Linked DNA regions of Kitasatospora sp. NBC_00315. The main gene of each other region encodes a partner of the protein of the gene in region 2 in a complex. Links are inferred from orthologs where the notes say so. Each region holds a gene or a part of one and is shown on either strand. Other genes may lie near its edges.

Region 1 (6,239 bases), 240 kb from region 2 along the record:
AGAAGCTGACCATCGAGCTCAAGTTCGGCCCCAACCGTGAGCGCTCGATCGCTGGCATCAAGCGGATCAGCAAGCCGGGCCTGCGGGTCTACGCAAAGTCCACCAATCTGCCGAAGGTGCTCGGCGGCCTGGGCGTGGCGATCATCTCCACGTCCTCGGGTCTCCTCACCGACAAGCAGGCCGCCAAGAAGGGCGTAGGCGGAGAAGTTCTCGCCTACGTCTGGTAATTCGGGAAACGGAGGTACAGCAATGTCGCGCATTGGACGGCTGCCCATCCCGGTTCCCGCCGGCGTGGACGTCACCATCGATGGCCAGGCGGTCTCGGTGAAGGGTCCCAAGGGATCCCTCACCCACGTTGTCGCCGCGCCGATCGAGATCGGCAAGGGCGAGGACGGCAACCTGCTCGTCACCCGCCCGAACGACGAGCGTCAGTCGAAGGCCCTTCACGGCCTTTCCCGCACGCTGGTGGCGAACATGATCACCGGCGTGACCGCGGGCTACCGCAAGTCGCTGGAGATCAGCGGTGTTGGTTACCGAGTCGCAGCGAAGGGCTCCAACATGGAGTTCCAGCTCGGCTACAGCCACCCGATTCTGATCGAGGCCCCGGAGGGCATCTCCTTCGTGGTCGAGTCGCCCACCAAGTTCCACGTGGACGGGATTGACAAGCAGCTGGTCGGCGAGGTTTCGGCCAAGATCCGCAAGCTGCGCAAGCCCGACCCGTACAAGGCCAAGGGCGTCAAGTACGCGGGCGAGGTCATCCGCCGCAAGGTCGGAAAGAGCGGTAAGTAAGCCATGAGTCTTTCTGTCAAGATCGGCAAGGGCAACGCCTACAAGCCCTCCGCCCGTAAGCGCCGCGCGATCCGCGTTCGCAAGCGTGTCACCGGTACCGAGCTGCGTCCGCGCCTCGTGGTGACGCGTTCGAACCGCCACATGGTCGCCCAGGTCATCGACGACGCCAAGGGTTTCACCCTGGTGTCGGCGTCCACTCTCGACGTTTCCATCAAGGGCGTCGAGGGCGACAAGACCGAGCTGGCCAAGAAGGTCGGGAGCCTGGTCGCCGAGCGCGCCAAGGCCGCCGGCATCGAGTCGGTCGTCTTCGACCGCGCGGGCAACCGGTACGCCGGCCGCATCGCCGCTCTGGCCGATGCTGCTCGCGAGGCCGGGCTCGACTTCTAAGCCGCTCGTCGGCTCAGTCGACGGACGTAATCGAGAGAGGTAATTCCAATGGCTGGACCCCAGCGCCGCGGTAGCGGCGCCGGCGGCGGCACCGGCGGTGGCGAGCGGCGTGACCGTAAGCGTGACGGCGGCGCCCCCGTCGTCGAGAAGAGCGCATACGTCGAGCGTGTCGTCGCGATCAACCGTGTCGCCAAGGTTGTCAAGGGTGGTCGTCGTTTCAGCTTCACCGCGCTGGTCGTGGTGGGCGACGGTGACGGCACCGTAGGTGTCGGATACGGCAAGGCGAAGGAGGTTCCGGCCGCCATCGCCAAGGGTGTTGAAGAGGCCAAGAAGAACTTCTTCAAGGTCCCCCGTATCCAGGGCACCATCCCTCACCCGATCCAGGGCGAGAAGGCTGCCGGCGTCGTGCTCCTGAAGCCGGCTGCCCCCGGTACCGGCGTTATCGCCGGTGGCCCGGTGCGTGCCGTTCTGGAGTGCGCCGGCATCCACGACATCCTGTCGAAGTCGCTCGGCTCTTCCAACGCGATCAACATCGTGCACGCCACGGTCACCGCTCTGAAGGGCCTCGTGCGCCCCGAAGAGGTCGCGGCCCGTCGTGGCCTGCCGCTGGAGGACGTGGCTCCCGCTGCCCTGCTGCGGGCGCGTGCTGCTGGGGTGAGCGCCTGATGGCTCGCCTCAAGATCACGCAGACCAAGTCCTACATCGGTAGCAAGCAGAACCACCGTGACACCCTTCGTTCGCTTGGTCTCAAGCGGATGAACGACGTGGTCGTGAAGGAGGACCGTCCCGAGATTCGCGGGATGGCCCAGACTGTCCGCCACCTCGTCACGGTCGAGGAGGTTGACTGACATGGCGGACTCTCCGCTGAAGGTCCACAACCTGCGTCCCGCCCCGGGTGCCAAGACCGCCAAGACCCGCGTGGGTCGTGGCGAGGCGTCCAAGGGTAAGACCGCTGGTCGTGGTACCAAGGGCACCAAGGCTCGCTACCAGGTTCCGACGCGCTTCGAGGGTGGGCAGATGCCCCTCCACATGCGTCTGCCGAAGCTCAAGGGCTTCAAGAACCCGTTCAAGATCACCTTCCAGGTGGTCAACCTCGACAAGCTGGCCGAGCTCTACCCGCAGGGTGGAGAGGTCACGGTCGAGGACCTGGTCGCCAAGGGCGCCGTTCGCAAGAACTCGCTCGTCAAGGTGCTCGGCACCGGCGACATCTCGGTCGCGCTGCAGGTTTCGGTTGACGCCGTCTCCGGCTCCGCCGCCGAGAAGATCACCGCCGCCGGCGGCACCGTCACCGAGCTCATCTGAGCTCGCTGACTCCCGGGCCCCGTACTTCCCGCAAGGGAGGTACGGGGCCCGCTGCATTTCCCGGCCGCCCCGTCCGGCTGTCCGCGGAACGGATTCCCGCCCGGAAACGCCAAGTCTTTTGTATGGCAAAACCGGGCATCCCGTACCCCATGCGTGGGGGAGGGGCGGCACGCGCTTCTGTCGGGTGGCCGTGCACTGTTAGAGTCCGTGGAGTTCCCTTGTAGGCTCGCGCAGCTCTGTCTGCGCCCGTCCGTCGGGAGCGGAACCGCAAACTCCCCCCATCAGGACCGACCCTCCCGCCGACGACGTGCGGGAGGCGCAGGAGGCACCGTGCTCAGTGCGTTCGCGCGGGCGTTCAAGACGCCCGACCTGCGCAAGAAGCTGCTGTTCACGCTGGGCATCATGGTGCTGTTCCGGCTGGGTGCGCACATCCCCATCCCAGGGGTCAGTTTCACGGCAGTGAACCAGTGTTTGTCCGGACCGGCGAAGACGAGCGGCCTGTTCGGCCTCGTCAACCTGTTCAGCGGTAACGCTCTGCTCCAGCTGACGATCTTCGCCCTCGGCATCATGCCGTACATCACGGCCAGCATCATCCTCCAGCTCCTCACCGTCGTGATCCCGCGACTCGAGGCGTTGAAGAAGGAGGGGCAGGCCGGCACCGCGAGGATCACCCAGTACACCCGCTACCTGACCATCGCGCTGGCCGTGCTCCAGGGCACCGGCATCGTGGCGACGGCCTCCAGCGGCGCGCTGTTCTCCGGTTGCGCCCAGGCCAACCAGATCGTGCCGGACACCTCGGTGTTCCGGATCGCGGTGATGGTCATCACGATGACCGCCGGCACCTCGGTGATCATGTGGCTGGGTGAGCTGATCACCGACCGCGGTATCGGCAACGGCATGTCCATCCTGATCTTCACCTCCATCGCGGCCGGCTTCCCGGGCTCGATGTGGGCGATCAAGAAGTCGGGCACCATCGGCGGCGGCTGGGTGGAGTTCCTCTCCGTCATCGCGGTCGGCGTGATCGTTGTGATGCTGGTCATCTTCGTGGAGCAGGCACAGCGCCGGATTCCGGTTCAGTACGCCAAGCGGATGATCGGGCGCCGCGCCTTCGGCGGCACCTCGACCTACATCCCGCTCAAGGTCAACCAGGCCGGTGTCATCCCGGTCATCTTCGCCTCGTCGCTGCTGTACATCCCGGCTCTGCTGGTCCAGCTGACCAACAGCCAGGCCGGCTGGGCGACGTGGATCAGGACGAACTTCGTCAAGGGTGACCACCCGATCTACATGGCCACCTACTTCCTCCTGATCGTGTTCTTCGCCTTCTTCTATGTGGCTATCTCCTTCAACCCCGAAGAAGTTGCCGACAATATGAAGAAGTATGGTGGGTTCATCCCGGGGATCCGGGCCGGCCGACCGACGGCCGAGTACCTGAACTACGTGCTCACCCGCATCACGTGGCCGGGTTCGCTCTACCTGGGCCTGATCGCGTTGATCCCGATGATCGCCCTGGTCGCCTTCGGACAGCAGACCAACTTCCCGTTCGGCGGCACCAGCGTGCTCATCGTCGTCGGTGTCGGACTCGAAACTGTTAAGCAGATCGAGAGCCAGCTCCAGCAGCGCAATTACGAAGGGTTCCTCCGCTGATGCGAATCGTCCTCGTCGGACCTCCAGGGGCCGGGAAGGGTACTCAGGCGCACCTGCTCGCCAAGACCCTCTCCATTCCCCACATCTCCACCGGCGACCTGTTCCGTGCCAACATCGGCCAGCGCACCCAGTTGGGGCTCGAGGCCAAGGGCTACATGGACGCGGGTCACCTGGTACCGGATGAGGTCACCATCGGTATGGCCAAGGACCGCATGGCCCAGTCGGACGCCGCAGGCGGCTTCCTGCTCGACGGCTTCCCGCGGAACCTTGTCCAGGCCAAGGCACTCGACGAGATCCTCGCCGAGTGGGGCATCGCCCTCGACGGCGTGCTCGACCTGGAGGTCCCCGAGGACGAGGTCGTCAAGCGCATCGCCGGTCGCCGGCTGTGCCGCAACGACGGCGGCCACGTGTTCCACGTGGACTACAACCCGCCCGCGGTGGCGGATGTCTGTGACGAGTGCGGCGGGGAGCTGTACCAGCGCTCCGACGACACCGAGGACAAGGTGCGGACCCGCCTGGAGGTCTACCACACCGAGACCGAGCCGATCATCGACTACTACGCCCAGCAGGGCCTGGTCGCGACGATCCCGGCGCTCGGCAAGGTGGACGAGGTCACCCAGCGCGCGATCGAGGCGCTGAAGAAGAACGGCTGAGCCCCCGAGGCCCGGCTTCATCACGTGCATACGGCCGCGGCGCCCCGAGTGGGGCGTCGCGGCCGTACGGCGTCGTACGGTGGTATGCGTGCAGGGCCGCCCGGCAAGGACCGGGCGGCGACCAATGGGAAGGCGTGGCCAGATGGTGGAGATCAAGACCCCCGAGCAGATCGCGAAGATGCGGGTGGCCGGGCTGGTCGTGGCCGAGGCGCTCAAGGCGGCCCGTGCGGCGGTCGCCCCGGGTGTGAGTACCCAGGACCTGAACGACATCGCGGCCAAGGTGATCGCCGACCACGGTGCCACCTCCAACTTCCGCGCCGACCACGGCGGCCTGTGGTTCCCGGGCGTGATCTGCGCCTCGGTGAACAACGAGGTCGTGCACGGCATCCCGGGCGAGCGGGTGCTGGTCGAGGGTGACGTGATCTCCATCGACTGCGGCGCGATCGTGGACGGCTGGCACGGCGACGCGGCGATCACCGTCGCGGTGGGTGAGGTCCGGCCCGAGGTGGAGATGCTCAGCCGGGTCACCGAGGGCTCGATGTGGGCGGGGATCGCCCAGATGAAGAAGAGCAACCGGCTGGCCGACGTCTCGAAGGCGATCGAGGGCTACATCCGTCGTCAGCCGCTGCCCCCCAAGGGCAAGTGGGGCATCACCGAGGGCTACGGCGGCCACGGCATCGGCACCGCGATGCACATGGAGCCGCACGTGCTGAACTACGTCGAGCGCGGCCGGGGCAAGGGCCCCAAGCTCGTCCCCGGCACCGTGCTGGCGATCGAGCCGATGGTCTCGCTGGGCACCCCGCACACCACCGTGCTGGAGGACGACTGGACGGTCGTCACCACCGACGGCACCTGGGCCTCGCACTGGGAGCACTCGGTGGCCGTCACCGAGCAGGGCCCGCTGGTGCTGACCGCCTTCGACGGCGGCAAGGCCGAACTGGCCAAGCTGGGGATCACCGCCGCGCCGGATCCGCTGGGCTGACCTGCACCGTTGCGCACCTGGCGCCGACGAAGAGCCCGCAGGCCCCGCCTCCGGGCTCTTCGTCCTTTTCGCCACGCGTCGAACGTTCGCTATGCTGCCTCGCTGACCAGCACAAAACCACATAAGGGGACTGCGGTGCTCAAGGGCTTCCGGGATTTCATGATGCGCGGCAACGTCATCGACATGGCGGTCGGTGTCGTCATCGGTGCGGCCTTCACCGGGGTGGTGACCGGCTTCGTGTCGGCCTTCCTCACGCCGCTGGTCGGTGTGGTGGTCGGCGCGGCCGGCGACTTCAGCACCTACAAGTTCGGTGTGGCCGGGGTGACCTTCCCCTACGGGCAGTTCCTCAACGTGCTGATCGCCTTCGTGATGACCGCCGCGGTGCTGTACTTCTGCGTCGTGCTGCCCGTGACCAAGGCCACCGCCCGGTACATGCCGAAGCAGCCGAAGGCCCCCAAGCGCCCCTGCCCCGAGTGCCTGAC
Region 2 (7,988 bases):
AGCCGGCCGGGTCGGTGACCCATGCATGATCGTCCCGCGCCGGAGGGTGATCGTGGAGTGCTCCGGTCGTGGAATGATTGGCGCGACGACGACCGGCTACGGGGGAGGAGCGGATGGGGGATCGATTCGGGCTGGGGCCCGCCGGCGGGCCGGTTCAGGGGGTGCCCGCGGGGGTGGGAGAGGCTCCTGAGTCCGAGTACGCCCCACGCAGGGGGGAGCCGATCAGGGTGCTGGTGGTGGACGACCACGCGTTGTTCCGCCGGGGCCTGGAGATCGTGCTGGCCGAGGAGGAGGACATCAAGGTCATCGGCGAGGCGGGGGACGGCGCCGAGGCGGTCCTCAAGGCGGCCGACCTGCTGCCCGACATCATCCTGATGGACGTCCGGATGCCGCGGCGCAGCGGGATCGAGGCCTGCACCGCGATCAAGGACGTGGTGCCGAGCGCCAAGATCATCATGCTGACGATAAGCGACGAGGAAGCCGACCTCTACGAGGCGATCAAGGCCGGTGCGACGGGCTACCTGCTCAAGGAGATCTCCACCGACGAGGTCGCCACCGCGATCCGCGCCGTCGCCGACGGCCAGTCGCAGATCAGCCCCTCGATGGCGTCCAAACTGCTCACCGAGTTCAAGTCGATGATCCAGCGGCGGTCCGACGACCGTGATCTGGTGCCCGCCCCCCGGCTCACCGACCGGGAGCTGGAGGTGCTCAAACTGGTGGCCACCGGTATGAACAACCGGGAGATCGCCAAGGAGCTGTTCATCAGCGAGAACACCGTGAAGAACCACGTCCGCAACATCCTGGAGAAGCTGCAGCTGCACTCCCGGATGGAGGCCGTGGTCTACGCGATGCGGGAGAAGATCCTCGAAATAGGCTGACGCGTCAGCCCAGCAGCCGCTCCAGGGGCTCCCGGAGCGATTCGTCGGTCAGCGCCTCCACCCGGACGCTCTCGCAGCCGACCCACTCGGCCGCCTCGCGCAGCGCCGTGGCCAGCGCCCCGAGGTGCTTCGGCGCCGCCAGCGAGATCTGACGGGCCACCAGGGTTCGGCCCTCGCGGGCCGGATCCACCCGGCCGACCAGCCGGCCGCCGGTCAGCAGCGGCATCGCGAAGTACCCGTGCACCCGCTTGTGCTTGGGGGTGTACGCCTCCAGCCGGTGCGTCATGCCGAAGATCCGCGCCGTGCGGGCGCGGTCCCAGACCAGCGAGTCGAACGGCGAGAGCAGGGTGGTCCGGTGCCGGCCGCGGGGTGCGTCGGCCAGTGCGGCCGGGTCGGCCCAGGCGGCGGCGGGGGCGCCCGACGGGCCCCAGCCCGCCACCTCGACCGGGACGAGCGCGCAGTCGCCGAGCACCGAATCCACCTGCTCGGCCCGGAGTCGGTGGTAGTCCATCAGGTCGGCCCTGGTGGCCACCCCGAGTGCGGCGCCGGACTGCTCGACCAGTGTCCGCAGGCACTGCGGGTCGGCCGGGTCGCGCCCGAACAGCTCGGCGGGAACGGCGCGTTCGGCCAGCTCGTAGACCCGTTTCCAGCTGCGCCGCTCGGTGCAGACCACGTCGCCGAAGGCGAGCGCCCGCTCCACCGCGATCTTGGTGTCGGACCAGTCCCACCACTCGGCCGTCCGCTTGGCGCCGCCGAGCTCGGTGGAGGTGAGCGGCCCCTCGGCGCGGAGCTTGTCCAGCACCTGCCGGTACGTCCGCGGTGTCACCCGGTGGCCCCAGAGGTTGCCCCGGTCGCGGTAGTGGCGGCGGCGGAAGGCGAACAGCGGCCACTCCTCCACCGGCAGCACGCAGGCGGCGTGCGACCAGTACTCGAAGCTCGTCCCGCCACCCCAGTACGCCGCCTCGACGGCCGGGCGGCCGACCGCGCCGAGCCGGGCGTACGGAATCAGTTCGTGGGAGCGGGCCAGCACCGAGATGGTGTCCAGCTGGACGGCGCCGAGGTGCCTCAGCACCCCGCGGACCCCGCTCCGGCGGTCCGGCGCCCCGAGCAGGCCCTGTGCGCGCAGCGCGATCCGGCGGGCCTCGTCGGCGCTGAGAGTCGTGACGGTCATGCCTGCGAGGGTAGGGGGCGGCGCCGACAGCGGTCCTCGGGGTGACCGGTTTGACCCGGTAGGACGGCCTATCGGGCGAAGTGCTCTCACGGGTGACACGGGAATAGCGTGCTGACGCACCTCCCGGGGCATTGGACTCCTCGCATACGATGGCCCGTGCGGTGGGGTGGCCCCCGTGCAGTCGTCCAGTGCCAATACAGGCAAGGAGCCCGCTCAAGTGTCCGTCTTCGACAAGATCCTGCGCGCCGGCGAAGGCAAGATCCTTCGCAAGCTGCAGCGGATTGCTGCCCAGGTCAACTCCATCGAAGAGGACTTCGTCAACCTCACGGACGCCGAGCTGCGCGCGTTGACCGATGAGTACAAGCAGCGGCATGCCGACGGCGAGAGCCTGGACGACCTCCTGCCCGAGGCGTTCGCGACCGTCCGCGAGGCGGCGAAGCGTGTGCTCGGTCAGCGGCACTACGACGTCCAGATCATGGGTGGCGCGGCCCTGCACCTCGGCTACGTCGCCGAGATGCGCACCGGTGAGGGCAAGACCCTGGTCGGCACGCTCCCGACGTACCTGAACGCCCTGACGGGCAAGGGCGTCCACCTGATCACCACCAACGACTACCTCGCCGAGCGCGACTCGGAGTGGATGGGCCGGGTGCACCGCTTCCTCGGCCTCGAGGTCGGCGTGGTGCTGGGCAACATGACGCCTCCCGAGCGCAAGCGCCAGTACGGGATGGACATCACGTACGGCACCAACAACGAGTTCGGCTTCGACTACCTGCGCGACAACATGGCCTGGTCGAAGGACGAACTGGTCCAGCGCGGCCACAACTTCGCGGTCGTCGACGAGGTCGACTCGATCCTGATCGACGAGGCCCGTACGCCGCTGATCATCTCCGGCCCGGCCGACCAGGCGACCAAGTGGTACGCCGACTTCGCCAAGCTGGTGCAGCGCCTCAAGATCGACCGGGACTACGAGGTCGACGAGAAGAAGCGCACCGTGGGTGTCCTGGAGGACGGCGTCTCGCGGGTCGAGGACTACCTCGGCATCGACAACCTCTACGAGTCGGTGAACACCCCGCTGGTCGGGTTCCTGAACAACGCCATCAAGGCCAAGGAGCTCTACAAGGCGGACAAGGACTACGTCGTCATGAACGGCGAGGTCATGATCGTCGACGAGCACACCGGCCGCATCCTGGCCGGCCGCCGCTACAACGAGGGCATGCACCAGGCGATCGAGGCCAAGGAGGGGGTGGAGGTCCAGAACGAGAACCAGACCCTGGCCACCATCACCCTGCAGAACTTCTTCCGGCTGTACGAGAAGCTCTCCGGCATGACCGGTACCGGTACCACCGAGGCCGCCGAGTTCCACCAGATCTACAAGCTCGGCGTGGTGCCGATCCCGACCAACAAGGATCCCCGCCGGATCGACCAGCCCGATCTGATCTACAAGTCGGAGCCGGCCAAGTTCGCCGCCGTGGTCGAGGACATCGCCGAGAAGCACGAGAAGGGCCAGCCCGTCCTGGTCGGCACCGTCTCGGTCGAGAAGTCCGAGTACCTGTCCCAGGAGCTGCGCAAGCGCGGCATCCCGCACGAGGTGCTGAACGCCAAGCACCACGAGCGCGAGGCGCAGATCGTCGCGCAGGCCGGCCGCAAGGGCGCCGTCACCGTCGCCACCAACATGGCCGGCCGTGGCACCGACATCATGCTCGGCGGCAACCCCGACCACCTCGCGGCGGCCGAGCTGGCCCAGCGCGGGCTCGCCCCGACCGACACCCCGGACGAGTACGAGGCGGCCTTCCCGGAGGCGCTGGAGAAGGCCAAGGCCTCGGTCAAGGCCGAGCAGGAGGAGGTCCGCGAGGCCGGCGGCCTGTACGTGCTGGGCACCGAGCGGCACGAGTCGCGCCGTATCGACAACCAGCTGCGCGGCCGCTCCGGCCGTCAGGGCGACCCGGGCGAGTCCCGCTTCTACCTCTCGCTGGGCGACGACCTGATGCGCCTGTTCAAGGCCGGCATGGTCGAGCGCGTGCTCTCGATGGCGAACGTCCCGGAGGACGTGCCGATCGAGTCGAAGATGGTGACCCGGGCGATCGCCTCGGCCCAGACCCAGGTCGAGCAGCAGAACTTCGAGATCCGCAAGAACGTCCTGAAGTACGACGAGGTGCTGAACCGCCAGCGCGAGGTCATCTACGGCGAGCGCCGCCGTGTCCTGGAGGGCGAGGACCTCCAGGAGCAGATCGGCCACTTCATGGACGACACCGTCGAGGCGTACGTCAAGGCCGCGACGGGCGAGGGCTTCGAGGACGACTGGGACCTCGACAAGCTGTGGAACGCGCTCAAGCAGCTCTACCCGCTCACCCTGGAGCTGGAGGAGCTGGAGGAGGAGGCGGGCGGTTCGGCCGGCCTCACGTCCGAGTTCCTGCTGAAGGCCGTCCAGGAGGACATCCAGGCCCAGTACGGCGCCCGTGAGGACCAGCTCGGCGAGGAGATCATGCGCGAGCTGGAGCGCCGCGTGGTCCTCTCGGTGCTGGACCGCCGCTGGCGCGAGCACCTCTACGAGATGGACTACCTCCAGGAGGGCATCGGCCTGCGGGCGATGGCCCAGCGCGACCCGCTGGTCGAGTACCAGCGCGAGGGCTTCGACATGTTCACCGCCATGATGGAGGGCATCAAGGAGGAGTCCGTCGGCTACCTGTTCAACCTGGAGGTCCAGGTCGAGCAGCAGGTCGAGGAGGTCCCGATCACGGACGGCGACGGCGAGATCTCGCTGGAGAAGGAGAGCCGGCCGGAGATCAAGGCCAAGGGCCTGGAGGCGCCGAAGCCGCAGCGCCTGCACTACACCGCGCCGACGGTCGACGGCGACGACACCGTGATCGAGGGCGACTTCGAGGACACCGTGGCGGACGACGAGGGCGACGGCCTCACCAGGGCCGAGCGCCGCAAGGCCGCCAAGTCGGCCAAGGGCCGCCGCCGCAAGGCCTGACCCACCGGCGCGGACGTACCGCGCACGGGCCCGAAGGGCGCCGCTCCCCGGCTCGGGGGTGGCGCCCTTTCGCCGTGTCCGGGGGGCGTCGCGGCGCCCCCCCCGGAGGCCCGCTCAGCGGCTCTCGACCGTGGCGCACTGCCACTGGCCGGTCCGCCGGTGCTGCTCCAGGCGGAACGCCACCACGTGGTGGCGCCGGCCGAACTCGACCCGTACGCAGGCCTCCACGACGTCCGCCGACGGCGCGCTGTCGTGCACCCGCCCCAGCCGGGGGCGGGCGTCCGCGCCGCGCGGGCGCAGCGGGCCGGAGCGGACCAGCGCGGTGAGCCGTCCGTAGCCGTCCAGGGTGGTGTGCCGCTGGAGCTGCCCGGCCGGGCGGACGCCGGTGAGCACCTCGACCAGGCGCAGGGCGAAACGCCCGGCCAGCTCGGCGCGGGCGGCCCGCCGGGACCGCGCCTCCTGCTCCCGCGGGTGCGGGCCCGGCGGCCCGGCGCAGGCCGCGCGCGGATGCCGGACGGGGCGGGCGGCGGCCGACCGGTCCGAGGCGGGCCGATCGGCCGCGCGGCGGGGGTGCGGCCTGCCGTCGGTGTGGTCGGGGTGGTCGGGGCGGGCGGCGTGGGCGGCGTGGCCGGTGTGGGCGGGGCGGTCGAGGCGGCCGGCGTCGGCGAGGCGGTCGGCGGGCCCGGTGTGGTCGGGGGTTCGGTCGGCTCCGGCGCCATCGGTGCTGCCGGCCGAGGTCCGGGCCGCGGTGGTGGCCGAGGCCGGGGTGGCGGCGAGCGGGCGGATGCGGGGCGTGCGGACGGGCGGTGGCAGCGGGCGGGCGTGCCGGGCGGTACTGCGTGGGGTGGTCGAGGACTCTGTCATGCGCGGTTACCCCCGGGTCGGTCGGGCTGGTCGGGCTGGCGGGCCGGTCGGCCGGTCCCGTGCGGTCGGGACGCTGCCTCGGTATCGGCACCCCGGGCGCGGGCAGGAGCGCCCCGCCGCGCACCTCCCGGACCGGCCCCGGTGTCACCTATCCGGGTGAGTACGCCATGGCGCCCCAGGGGCATCACAGGGCCGTCCGGACGCCCGGTTGACGCGGAGGGCACGGCGGAAGTGCCCGAAGGGGGACGCGCGCGGCCGGTGAATTCTGGGTCGCGGGCCGCGTGTGGCGGGAAGGCTACCGACGGGTAATGCCGAGGATCGGGACAAGGCCCCCCATCGGGTGGCCGGCGGCGAGGCCCGTGACGGGGCTCCACGGCGGGACCGCGGCGCGGTCCGGCAGAGACGACGGGTGGCTGGCATGGTGACGCAGGCGTCGACGAGCGATGGCACGCAGGCTCCGCCGGCCGCGGACGGGGTACGGCGCGGCCTGGTCCTGGGCGGCGGCGGGATGCTCGGCGCGGCCTGGACGATCGGCGCGCTGTGCGCGGTCGAGGAGGTGACCGGCCGGCAGCCCGGCCACGCCGAAGTGCTGCTCGGGACGTCCGCCGGATCCATCCTCGGCGCGATGCTGGCGAGCGGCGTCCGCCCGCAGGAGCTGCGGGACCACCAGCGCGGCCTGCCGATCACCACCGGTCCGCTGGCCGGGGTGGACTTCGACTACGACACCGCGGTCGGCGGCGCGCTGCCGCCGCGCCCACGGCCCGGCATCGGCTCGCCGGGCCTGCTGCGCACCACCGTGCGGCACCCGCGCGAGTACCCGTGGCTGACCATGGTCTCCGCCGTGGTGCCGACCGGCCGGGGCTCGGTGGCACCGGTCGGAGAGCTGGTCCGCGGCCTGGCCGGCCCGGACCACCGGCTCGGCGGCTCGGTGCTGCGGGTGGTGGCGGTGGACTACCGCACCGGTCACCGGGTCGCCTTCGGGGATCCGGGCGCGCCGCCCGCCGAGGTCGGCGAGGCGGTGATGGCCTCCTGCGCCATCCCGGGCTGGTTCGCCCCGGTGGAGGTGGCGGGCGGCCCCTACGTGGACGGTGGCTGCTGGTCGGCGACCAACGCCGACCTGATGCTGGGCCGGGGCCTGGACGAGGTGTACGTGCTCGCCCCGATGGCGCTGCGGCTGCATCCGCGCGGGCGCGCCGAGCCCGGCCGGGGCACGGTGGCCGCCCTGCGCGAGTGGCGCGAGCGGGACCGCCCCCGGGGCGTGCTGGCGCAGCTGGTCAGCCGCTACCGCCGCTCGGTGACCCGCCAGCTGCTGCGCGAGGCCCGGCTGCTGCGGGCGGCCGGCACCCGGGTGCAGCTGCTCGCGCCGACGCTGGAGGACCTCGCCGTGATGGGGCCGAACATGATGGATCCGGCCCGCCGGGGCGAGGTGCTGGAGTGCGCGCTGCGCACCAGCCGGGCCGCACTGGCCGGAGTGCGCTGAGCGCCCCGCCCCGCCGTCGGCGCCGGGTACGCCGCGAAGGGGCGGACCGCTGATCACCCGCGCCGTATTCTGGTCCCGCCCGGGCCGTGCCCCGTCGCGGTCACGCCCCGGGCCCCGTCGCCGAAGATCTGGAGAGTGCCCGATGCGCGTCTACGTGCCCACCACCCTGAACGGCCTGGCGGCGGCGCACCCGGGCGGCGCGCTGGAGCAGTCGACGGCGTACGCCGTCACGCCCGCGCTGCGCGAGTGGTACGTCAGCGACGACCTGGAGGAGCTGGAGTACGCGGCGCTCAACCGGGCCGCGCAGTGCTCCCTGCGGCTGCTCGCCGCCGACGCCGGCGCCCCGCGCCGGCGCGTGGTGCTGGCGCTGGACGTCCCGGACGGGAGCGTCCGGCCGTTCGCCGGTGACGAGTACCAGGACCAGGCCTCGCTCGGCCAGGTGGTGCTCTCCGGTCCCGTTCCGCTGGCCAAGGCGGCCGCCGTGCACGCCGACCCGGCCGACGAGGACGTGGTGGAGGACGTCGCGGCGGCGGTGGCGGCGATCGGCGCCGCCGACGCGGGCGACCAGGACGCCCAGTTCACCGTGGACGGCGCGGAGGACCACGACCTGCTCTGGTTCGC

What was found.
Region 1: the proteins of secA (region 2) and secY are in contact, whole or in part, in a crystal structure (PDB 3DIN), measured with the Thermotoga maritima proteins. The link is inferred for Kitasatospora sp. NBC_00315 from one-to-one orthologs. Residues at the interface, in WP_004082002.1 of Thermotoga maritima: Glu261, Ala262, Arg263, Lys300, Ala301, Arg302, Thr303, Ile304, Ile305, Leu323, Tyr324, Asp325, Pro326, Val329, Ser330, Tyr333, Ile336, Lys340, Phe345, Val349, Glu363, Phe364, Tyr374, Ser375, Gly376, Gly377, Glu393, Ile395, Thr482, Ser483; in WP_004081795.1 of Thermotoga maritima: Glu108, Gly109, Glu110, Glu111, Ala236, Glu237, Arg238, Arg239, Ile240, Thr241, Ile242, Gln243, Tyr244, Ala245, Arg246, Arg247, Val248, Thr249, Gly250, Arg251, Arg252, Val253, Tyr254, Gly256, Ala257, Ser258, Thr259, Tyr260, Leu261, Pro262.

Annotation. Positions count from the first base shown.
Region 1 is NZ_CP108025.1:4,958,031-4,964,269, forward strand. What follows is about bases 2,143-4,965. They hold secY (preprotein translocase subunit SecY), read left to right. Parts: upstream 2,143-2,808; coding sequence 2,809-4,122; downstream 4,123-4,965. Other genes in these bases: rplO (50S ribosomal protein L15), read left to right, coding at 2,143-2,478; OG823_RS20575 (adenylate kinase), read left to right, coding at 4,122-4,775; map (type I methionyl aminopeptidase), read left to right, coding at 4,918-4,965. In the rest of the region: rpsH (30S ribosomal protein S8), read left to right, coding at 1-227; rplF (50S ribosomal protein L6), read left to right, coding at 250-789; rplR (50S ribosomal protein L18), read left to right, coding at 793-1,176; rpsE (30S ribosomal protein S5), read left to right, coding at 1,225-1,842; rpmD (50S ribosomal protein L30), read left to right, coding at 1,842-2,024; more of rplO, read left to right, coding at 2,026-2,142; more of map, read left to right, coding at 4,966-5,757; large conductance mechanosensitive channel protein MscL, read left to right, coding at 5,893-6,239. UniProt on the Escherichia coli protein: The central subunit of the protein translocation channel SecYEG. Consists of two halves formed by TMs 1-5 and 6-10.
Region 2 is NZ_CP108025.1:5,203,280-5,211,267, forward strand. Bases 1,886-5,223 are described here. They hold secA (preprotein translocase subunit SecA), read left to right. Parts: upstream 1,886-2,266; coding sequence 2,267-5,023; downstream 5,024-5,223. Other genes in these bases: OG823_RS21625 (winged helix-turn-helix domain-containing protein), read right to left, coding at 1,886-2,049; OG823_RS21635 (Rv3235 family protein), read right to left, coding at 5,138-5,223. In the rest of the region: OG823_RS21620 (response regulator), read left to right, coding at 114-878; more of OG823_RS21625, read right to left, coding at 883-1,885; more of OG823_RS21635, read right to left, coding at 5,224-5,887; OG823_RS21640 (patatin-like phospholipase family protein), read left to right, coding at 6,306-7,367; OG823_RS21645 (hypothetical protein), read left to right, coding at 7,510-7,988. UniProt on the Escherichia coli protein: Required for protein export, interacts with the SecYEG preprotein conducting channel.